DNA from 3 places in the Mesorhizobium sp. P2_D5 genome. Region 2 is predicted to be linked to each of the others. Evidence: riboswitches for the same ligand, from Rfam matches in the RefSeq annotation. Region 2 holds a riboswitch; each other region holds the start of a gene.
What was found. A riboswitch is a leader RNA that binds a small molecule or an ion and turns the genes downstream of it on or off. The one in region 2 is predicted to bind S-adenosylmethionine.

Region 1 (3,270 bases), on a different contig from region 2:
GTCCGCCGAAACCTGCCCCAACCTGACAAAGCTGTCGTCTGCAAACGTTTGCTGGACCCAGGCGGTGAAGAGCCGTGTGGTCGGAACCGCATCGATGTTACTCGGATCGCCGAGGCTGGCAACCTCAGCAGCGACATTGCGATCATTGAGATCGTGTATTTGATACACCGTCACATGGGCAGATCCACCCTGCCACCGACCCATCTTCTCAAAATCGAGGTCTAAGTTGACGTCGAAGCGTCCTTCGTAAGTCGCGCCCTGGCGGATGCCGCCACTCGCCACATCCATGACCTCGCTCACGTAATCGAGGGTGAACTTAATGCCTTTGTCCTCAAGCGCCGTCCGGTCGCCATTCCAGTCCCCAGTGAGGTGATCCCACTGCCAGATTGAGCTACCTGCTTGGCCGGACGCGTCGGCGGCGCCGGCCGGAGCCGCGAGCAAGATTAAATCCGCTAAAAAAATGAACGACAGCGACCGTTGCAACCGACCGCATCGGGACTTCACTTGGCATCCTCCACGGTAGGCAAAACCTCGATCACGTCCTCGTGCTCAGGGATGTGGCAGTGCATCACAAATCTCCCGACTTGCACCGGCTCGAGTTCGTTTTCTGCGTTCCGATCAAAAATCCCGGCGGCCGGCCCAGCGCATTTGGTGCCGCTGCCGTTGGCTGTCAATGACCGCGGAATCGGGACTTCGTATTTTTGCGCAAAAGGGACCCCGGCTTTCGGTTGTGAGAGGCACGCCGGTAAGCGCCCGATCAGGCGGAGCTGGTCGGGGTTGCACAGCCTGATCGCGCGCGGCTGATTAGCTTTTCGGCTTTAGCTTTGAGATCGGCTTTTGAAGCGCCAGGACTCGTTTCCGGTCTCGACGATCTCGCAGTGGTGAGTGAGGCGGTCGAGCAGCGCGGTGGTCATCTTGGCATCGCCAGCGAAGACGCTCGGCCATTCCCCGAAGGCAAGATTGGTGGTGATGATGATCGAGGTGCGTTCATAGAGCTTCGAGATCAGGTGGAAGAGCATGCAAACAAGCCATTTGTACTTGCCGGCCAAAGAATTGAGAAAGGCGATCTGTTCCTGCTACCCGTAGCCGCCGCGGGCTCATCATTAACCTCAACCGCCCAGTCGCCATCCTCTATGCACCAAGTCTGTCCTACTTGGATCCCGCCAAGCGCGGTGTCCACGAAATAGTGGCCGCTATCGTTGACCCACAGCTGAAGAGCCATCCCGTCCTCCCAAAATCAAACCGGCCCCTCGACTACCATGCGGTTCCAGTGGTGTCCGCATCTCGGGATCTGCGGCGTGGCATGGTCGGGATGTCACCGCCGCCCCATCGGGTAAGTCGGATCGTCTCGCAGACGAGTGAAGTCGATGTTCATACCGTTCTCACCACGGTTCCAGAGGACGTCGTGAAGTCCCTCCGGCAGGGTTCCGTGAGCCAGGACCCAGCATCGCACATAGGCCCGGATGCCGCCCTTCCTGAAGGCGCGCCCCATGGCGTAGTGGAGGCCAGGCCACTCGCCCGGCAGAGGATCGTCGGCGGCGACGTATCTTTCCGCCAGTGCCTCGATGATGGCATTGCGTTTCGCGCTCATCCGCCGCATGCGGCCGGGATGTTGGAAATGCTCGATGCAAAGGCCCAGCGATATAACTGGCTTGCAGCATTTGGGCGTTAGACAGATCATGAAGAAACCCTCCAAGAATGGCACAACGCATCTAGAGGGTTGGCGACCTACTGCTGCCCGTTCTGGGCCACATCATTGTCACCACCGTTGCCGGTCAAGGCTGGTTGGCGGGGCCGAAGCCCTCTCTGGATGTGGGTTGGCAGTAGCAGAGCCGCTGTCTCAGTGCAACCGATCCTGCATAACGGTGTCATGCGCCTCAGCTATTCGGCCTGCTGGTGGGCCCCACAAGCCACTCCCCATCCCCACCTGCCGATGAACCTGGTTGGTGCCGACCGCCATCCGCTGCCGCCTGTGGCGGAGATCGGTTGGAAAGCTGCTGTTCGGCCTTATCTGCAAAACGAGCAAGTAGCGTCAGGTGCAGACCTTCGGAACGTACCCAGTAAACAACCGCCTTGCGCCATGAGCGGCCCCTTCGGGACAGGCATCAAATGACCGCAGTGGGCCGAACGCGGACGGACTGCTATCGGCCAGCTCTGTGCAGGAAACTTCCATTTTCATCGTGAGCAAAATCAGCTTCTGCTCCCTCGCTCGGTAAAACGGCAGCCAGTAGAAGCGACAGCAGCGATGCTCCCGTCTAGGTCGGATTGTCGATGCGAACACCTGTGCTATCCGGATCGCGCCAATACGCGACAGAACCTGCCCAAATCGCCGATGACATTGTCACCGGCCTCACTCAGGTGCCGGTTAACAGCCACTTGTCCGGTAGACCGGCTACGCCGAGCCTCCACAGTTCACAACGATCCATGTCAGCGCACACGAGGGCCACCCAGGTACGTCCAAAACCCTCATCCGACTACTTCGGCTGGCGTCCAGACAGTCTGCCTCTGCACTCAGCTCCACCGACAGGGAAACCTTTGAGCGAGTTGACAGTTGTATCTACAAGACAGAGGAGGAGGTTGAATGGCATCCGTTCGGTACATCGTTGCGGACGTTGACGAGGCGGTCGCGTTCTATCGAGACAATCTCGATTTCAAGCTCGACATGCACAATCCGGGCAAGTTCGCTGCCCTGCTGCGCGACGACCTGACGCTGTATCTCAGCGCGCCGGGTGCGGGGAGCGGTGGTCAGGCGGGCGGCGATCCGAAGCCGGGCGGGTGGAATCGATTTATGATCGTTACGAACGAGGTCGATGTCCTCATTGAGCGGTTACGCCGGGCTGATGCAAGATTCCGCGGCGAAATCAGCGACGGCGGTGCCGGGCGCGCCATCTTGCTCGAAGATCCATCGGGCAACGTCATCGAGCTATTCGAGTTCAAGAAGGACGAAAGCCTAAGGTAAAGCTGGTGGCGGCGGACGGTTTGTCTGCTCCATGGTTATGCCGCGTTCCGCCACCGACGGCAGATTTCTGCTGCTTCGACCAAAAGCTATTTGCTCTAGTCGCTCGAGAAACCAATTTGCGCCATTAGCAAATCTCGATATGTCTGGCGCAATAGCGTTTCGGGGGCGTTTGCAGGTCGCTCATCTATCCCGAAGGGTTCAATACCCCGATCCATGGGCCGCGGAGAGAAAGCGATGTTGGGCTGGTTCCGAAAGCTGCTGCCGCGCGAAGATAGCTTCTTCGACCTGTTCGAACGGCATTCCCGCACCGT
Region 2 (3,270 bases):
TCTACCTTCCTGAATGCGCCCTGGCCTGGTCCAAAGGCTGGTACCTGTCGTCGCGCATGGTCGCGGCGATCATGATGCGCGACCTGATCCTGCCGGCGATGTGGGCGCGCGGCTGGCTGGGTGGCGCCGTCGACTGGCGCGGCAACGCGATGACCATCGGCACCAAGGCGGCCGAGTTGGAAGAGACGCCGTCCGGCGCCTGATGGCCAAAGGCCTTTTACTTGGCCGACTTCAGCGCCTGTTCGATGTCTTCCAGAAGATCGTCGGTATCCTCCAGGCCGACCGACAGCCTGAGCGTGCCCGGCCCGATGCCGAGTTCGGCACGCGCTTCGTCGCTCAGATTCTTGTGCGTCGTCGTCGCCGGATGGGTGATCAGGCTCTTGGCATCGCCGAGATTGTTGGAGATCAGTACGATGTCGAGCGCGTTCTGCAAGGCGAAGGCCGCCTGCTTGCCTCCCTTGACGTCCAGGCAGATCAGCGTCGAGCCGCCCGACATCTGCTTCTTGACGATGGCCGCCTGCGGGTGGTCGGCGCGGCCGGGATAGATGACGCGGACGATTTCGGGCCGCTCGGCCAGGAAATCCGCGATCCTGCTGGCGCTTTCCGTCTGCTGGCGCACGCGCACCGGCAGCGTCTCCAGCCCTTTCAGCAGCGTCCAGGCATTGAACGGCGACAGGCTGGGGCCGGTGTGGCGGAAATAGTCGTGCAGGTTCTCGTCGATCCACTTCTTGTCCGACAGGATGACGCCGCCGAGACAGCGGCCCTGGCCGTCAATATGCTTGGTCGCCGAGTAGACGACGATGTGCGCACCGAGCTGCAGCGGCTTCTGCTGCAGGGGTGTGGCAAAGACATTGTCGACGATCAGCCGCGCACCGATCGAATTGGCAAGCGCGGCAACCGCGGCGATGTCGACCACTTCCAGCGTCGGGTTGGTCGGGCTTTCCAGGAAGAACAGCTTGGTGTTCGGCTTGACCGCCTTTTCCCAGTTGGCGATGTCGGTGCCGTCGACCAGCGTCGCCTCGATGCCATATTTCGGCGCCAGCGTCTCGACCACCCAGCGGCAGGAGCCGAACAGCGCGCGTGCTGCCACGATATGATCGCCGGCCCTGGCGCTGCACAACAGCGAGGCCGTCACCGCGGCCATGCCGGATGCGGTGGCGCGCGCGTCCTCGGCGCCTTCGAGCGCGCACATGCGTTTTTCGAACATGTCGACGGTCGGGTTGGCGTAGCGCGAGTAGATGAACCCCGGCTCCTCGCCCTTGAAGCGGGCTTCGGCGGCCTGCGCAGTTTCGTAGACATAGCCCTGGGTGAGGTACATCGCCTCGGAGGTTTCGCCGAAACCGGAACGCAGGGTTCCGCTATGCACGAGTGTCGTTTGAGGCTTCCAGTTACGCTTCTTGGTGCTCATCGCTTTTGTTCCAGACACAAAAAAACCGGCCGCGAAAGTCGCAACCGGTCCATACGGCCTTGCGGCCCGACGGTCCTTTAGCGACTTGTTTAACGTGGCTGCAAGCCGACCGGCCAAATCACCACGGGATAACGACCCTTTAGACCCGCGCCACGCTTGCGTCAATTGCCGGCTTGATTAAGAGGTTTGTACCAAGCAGGTTCCGCAGCAGTGTTCCACGGTTTTGCGGCAAGAACCTGCGAACAGAAAATCGCCTGGCCCCAAGAATCGCCTGGCCTAGGAGTGGAGCCTTGCGGCAGACAGGCATTCTTCCCGATCAGGACATTTCGGCGCTGTTCCGGTCCGGCGCGCTGAAGTCGGCGCGCGCGTTCGATGCCGATCAGATCCAGCCGGCGAGCCTGGATCTGCGCCTCGGCGACAAGGCCTGGCGGGTGCGGGCCTCGTTCCTGCCGGGTCCCAACCACAAGGTTTCGGAAAAGCTCGACCGGTTGCAGCTGCACGAGATCAATCTTGCAGAGGGGGCGGTGCTGGAGACCGGCTGCGTGTATATCGTGCCCTTGCTTGAAAGCCTGGCATTGCCGGCGGACATTTCGGCCTCGGCCAATCCGAAGAGTTCCACCGGGCGGCTCGACATCTTCACCCGCGTCATGACCGATCGCGGACACGAGTTCGACAAGATCGCCGCCGGCTATCACGGCCCGCTCTATCTCGAGGTCAGCCCGCGCACCTTTCCGATCGTCGTGCGCACCGGTTCGCGTCTGTCCCAGATCCGTTTCCGCACCGGCAATGCACTGCTCTCGGAAGCCGAGCTGCATGACCTGCATCGCGCCGAGATGCTGGTCGCAACCGAGCCGCCGAACATTTCCGGCGGCGGCATCGCGCTGTCGATCGATCTTAACGGCGATCAGAACGGCCTGGTCGGCTATCGCGGCAAGCATCACACCGGTCTCGTCGATGTCGACAAGCGCGCGGCACAAGAGGTCGTCGATTTCTGGGAGCCGATCCACAAGAGCGGCGCCGGCGAACTGGTGCTCGATCCCGATGAATTCTACATCCTCGTCAGCCAGGAAGCGGTGCATGTGCCGCCGCTCTACGCCGCCGAGATGACGCCGTTCGATCCGCTGGTCGGCGAGTTCCGCGTCCACTATGCCGGCTTCTTCGATCCGGGTTTCGGCCATTCGGCGTCCGGCGGCACCGGCAGTCGCGCAGTGCTCGAAGTGCGCAGCCACGAAGTGCCGTTCATCCTCGACCATGGCCAGATCGTCGGCCGGCTGGTCTACGAGCATATGCTGAAGCGGCCGCAGGCACTCTACGGCACCGATCTCGGCTCCAACTACCAGGCGCAAGGCCTGAAGCTGTCCAAGCATTTCCGCCCAGCGCGCTGAACCCAATTCCCGTCGGGCAATACACTTGCCTGCGATGGCTCGTCATGCTTGGCTGGCTTTCTGGTCGCCAAGCTGGCGGCGTTCAAGGGAACCAAGAAAATGCGGATTTCAAAATGGATCATATCGGCAGCAGGTGCTGCCGTGTTGCTGATGGCGGCCGGCTCTCTGTCGGCGCAGGCTGCTGAGAAACTGAAGATCGGCACCGAGGGTGCCTATCCGCCGTTCAACACCATCACCCCGGACGGCAAGGTCGTCGGCTTCGATATCGACATCGCCAATGCGCTGTGTGCGCAGATGAAGGTCGAGTGCGAGATCGTCACCCAGGACTGGGACGGCATCATCCCCGCCCTGCAGGCCAAGAAATTCGATGCCATCATCGCCTCGATGAGCATCACCGAGGAACGCAAGAAGCAGGTCTCCTTCACCAACAAATACTATACGACGCCACTCGCGCTGGTGGCGCCGAAGGATACCGAA
Region 3 (3,270 bases), on a different contig from region 2:
TAGGGCTGCATCTGCGCAATCACCGATGCCTTGGTCGAGCCGACATCGGTGAGGATCGCACCCTGCTTCAGCGCCGGCGCGATTTCCTCGGCCACAGCGCCGGACGAGCCGACCGGCACCGAGACGATGACCAGATCAGCATCGCGGACCGCTTCCTTCGCATCGCTGGAGTAGGAGGAGCCGAGCCCAAGCTCTTGCGCCCGCGCCAATGTCGCGGCACTGCGGGTCGAGATGGCGACGTGACGGGCGAGGCCCTCGCGACGGATGACGCGGGCCAGTGACGAGCCGATCAGGCCGATGCCGACCAGCGCGATCTTTTCAAACATCGGTGATGTCATGGTGTTCTAGCTTTTCAGGAATGTCGTGAGAGCGGCGACCACGCCGCGATTGGCCTCTTCGGTGCCGACGGTCATGCGCAGCGCGTTGGGAAAGCCGTAGCCGGAAACGCGCCGCAGAATATAGCCGCGCGCCGTCAGATAATCGTCCGCCGCGGCGGCCGAATGGTTCTGGTCGTCGGGAAAATGGATCAGGATGAAATTGCCGACGCTTGGCGTCACCCGCAGCCCAAGCTTGCCGAACTCCTCGCTCAACCATGTAAGCCACGTTTCGTTGTGCATCACGCTGCGTTGGACGTGGTCGCGGTCACGGATCGCGGCGATGCCGGCCTCGATCGCCGTCGCATTGACGTTGAAGGGGCCACGCACACGGTTGATGGCATCGACGATGTGCATCGGTGCGTACATCCAGCCGATCCGAGCCCCGCCGAGGCCGATCTTGGAGAAGGTGCGGGTCATCACCACGTTCTCGGCCCCGCCGACCAGTTCGATGCCGGCTTCATAGTCGTTGCGGCGAACATATTCGGCGTAAGCCGCGTCGAGCACCAGAAGCACATTTCCGGGCAAGCCGGCATGCAGGCGGCGCACTTCCTGGAACGGCACATAGGTGCCGGTCGGGTTGTTGGGATTGGCAAGGAATACGATTTTCGTGCGCGGCGTGACGGCGGCCAGCATCGCATCGATGTCGGCACGCTCATCGGTCTCCTTGACCGCGACCGGAGTTGCGCCGGCCGACTGGATGTAGATTTTGTAGACCATGAAGGCGTGTTCGGTGAAAATCGCCTCGTCGCCGGGAGCGAGATAGGTTTGCGCCAGAAGGCCGAGAATTTCGTCGGAGCCGTTGGAACAGATGATGTTCTGCGCGTTGAGACCATGCACCTCGGCGATCGCCTCACGCAGCCGCCTGGCGGTGCCATCGGGATAGACGTCGAGCTTCGCAGCAATCTCCCGCGCGGCCTCGATCGCCTTCGGCGACGGACCCAGCGGATTCTCGTTCGACGACAGCTTGTAGACCTTGGCGACGCCGGCGGGCGCGGTGCTCTTGCCCGGCACATAGGCGTCGATGTCCATGATGCCCGCGCGCGGGGTTGGACGTGCCTTGTCCGGTGTCTGGCTCATGTCGCAAAATCCGTCGAGAACGCTTCCGTCTGGAAGCCGAAGCGGAAATACAAGCCACGGCCCGCAATGTCGAGAGGTGGCAACCTCCGGACCGCGGCTGGCCGTTGACGCGGGCGCGCCACAGTCCTAGAAGAGGTACGAAATTCCGTGGTGATTTGGCCGGTCGGCTTGCAGCCACGTTAAACAACTTGCTAAAGGGCCGTTTGCATCCTGTAACCGGCTTTGCGACTGCAATGCCGGTTTTTTGTTGTCCGCGCCGGCCGGACACCGCATCGGCCTCGAATTTCGAAAGCACCGTGCGGATTCAAAGTGTGAGATGGATGCAATGGCCGCTCTACGCGCTGGAAAAACCAACAACGAGGCTGACCAGCCGTCGAGCCCGGTGCTGCGCTTTGGGCCCGACAAGCCGCTAAAGCTCGATGCCGGCACCCTGCTGTCGCCGTTCCAGATCGCCTACCAGACCTACGGCACGCTGAACGACGCCCGTTCCAACGCCATCCTCGTCTGCCATGCGCTGACGGGCGACCAGCATGTCGGCAGCACCAATCCGGTGACCGGCAAGCCGGGCTGGTGGGAAGTGCTGATCGGCCCCGGCAAGATCATCGATACCAACCGTTTCTTCGTCATCTGCTCCAACGTCATCGGCGGTTGTCTGGGCTCCACCGGCCCGGCCTCGACCAATCCCGCCACCGGCAAGCCCTATGGGCTCGACCTGCCGATCATCACCATTCGAGACATGGTGCGCGCCCAGCAGATGCTGATCGACCATTTCGGCATCGAAAAACTGTTTTGCGTCCTCGGTGGCTCGATGGGCGGCATGCAGGTACTGGAATGGGCGTCGAGCTATCCGGAGCGCGTCTTCTCGGCGCTGCCGATCGCCACCGGCGCGCGCCATTCCTCGCAGAACATCGCCTTCCATGAGGTCGGCCGGCAGGCCGTGATGGCGGATCCGGACTGGCATGGCGGCAAATATTTCGAGCACGGCAAGCGCCCGGAAAAGGGCTTGGCGGTGGCGCGCATGGCCGCCCATATCACCTATCTGTCGGAAGCTGCCCTGCATCGGAAGTTCGGCCGCAATCTGCAGGATCGCGAGGCGCTCACCTTCGGCTTCGACGCCGACTTCCAGATCGAGAGCTATCTGCGCCACCAGGGCATGACCTTCGTCGATCGCTTCGATGCCAATTCCTATCTCTACATGACGCGGTCGATGGATTATTTCGACCTCGCCGCCGACCATGGCGGCCGGCTGGCGGATGCGTTCGCCGGCACGAAAACCCGCTTCTGCCTGGTGTCCTTCACCTCGGATTGGCTGTTCCCGACCGAAGAGAGCCGCTCGATCGTTCATGCGCTCAACGCCGCCGGCGCGTCGGTATCCTTTGTCGAGATCGAGACCGATCGCGGCCACGACGCCTTCCTGCTCGACGAGCCGGAACTGTTTGCCGCCATCAATGGCTTCATCGGCTCCGCGGCACGGGCGCGAGGACTCGCATCATGAACGTCACCCGCAACCAGCGCGTCGACCTCGAAGTCGTCGCTAACCTCATTCCGCCACAGTCGCGCGTGCTCGACGTCGGTTCAGGCGATGGCTCGCTGCTCGAATTGCTGCAGGACACCAAGCAGGTCGACGGCCGCGGCCTTGAACTCTCGCAGCGTGGCGTCAACGAATGCGTGGCGCGCGGCTTGAGCGTCATCCAGGGCGATGCCGACAAGGATCTCGAGTTCTATCCCGACAAGGGCTTTGACTTCGTCGTCCTGTCGCAGACCCTGCAGGCCACCCGCAACCCGAAGCTGGTTCTCAAGGAACTGCTCAGGATCG

Region 1: another riboswitch for S-adenosylmethionine. It lies ahead of AC1DYW_RS10365 (hypothetical protein); the one in region 2 lies ahead of AC1DYW_RS05680 (O-succinylhomoserine sulfhydrylase).
Region 3: another riboswitch for S-adenosylmethionine. It lies ahead of metX (homoserine O-acetyltransferase MetX); the one in region 2 lies ahead of AC1DYW_RS05680 (O-succinylhomoserine sulfhydrylase).

The regions. Positions count from the first base shown of each region.
Region 1 is NZ_JBFUEE010000002.1:762,862-766,131, reverse strand. Features, by position in the region: gene AC1DYW_RS10375 (carbohydrate porin) at 1-441, opposite strand, end outside; partial or broken gene AC1DYW_RS10370 (ATP-binding protein) at 819-1,019, opposite strand; gene AC1DYW_RS10365 (hypothetical protein) at 1,316-1,591, opposite strand; SAM-I-IV-variant riboswitch at 1,721-1,819, opposite strand; gene AC1DYW_RS10360 (VOC family protein) at 2,582-2,959, shown strand; gene AC1DYW_RS10355 (DUF47 domain-containing protein) at 3,194-3,270, shown strand, end outside.
Region 2 is NZ_JBFUEE010000001.1:1,193,650-1,196,919, forward strand. Features, by position in the region: gene AC1DYW_RS05675 (ceramide glucosyltransferase) at 1-203, shown strand, start outside; gene AC1DYW_RS05680 (O-succinylhomoserine sulfhydrylase) at 218-1,408, opposite strand; SAM riboswitch at 1,466-1,543, opposite strand; gene AC1DYW_RS05685 (2'-deoxycytidine 5'-triphosphate deaminase) at 1,699-2,793, shown strand; gene AC1DYW_RS05690 (ABC transporter substrate-binding protein) at 2,893-3,270, shown strand, end outside.
Region 3 is NZ_JBFUEE010000008.1:142,625-145,894, reverse strand. Features, by position in the region: gene AC1DYW_RS28410 (prephenate/arogenate dehydrogenase family protein) at 1-338, opposite strand, end outside; gene hisC (histidinol-phosphate transaminase) at 345-1,454, opposite strand; SAM riboswitch at 1,592-1,669, shown strand; gene metX (homoserine O-acetyltransferase MetX) at 1,780-2,949, shown strand; gene metW (methionine biosynthesis protein MetW) at 2,946-3,270, shown strand, end outside.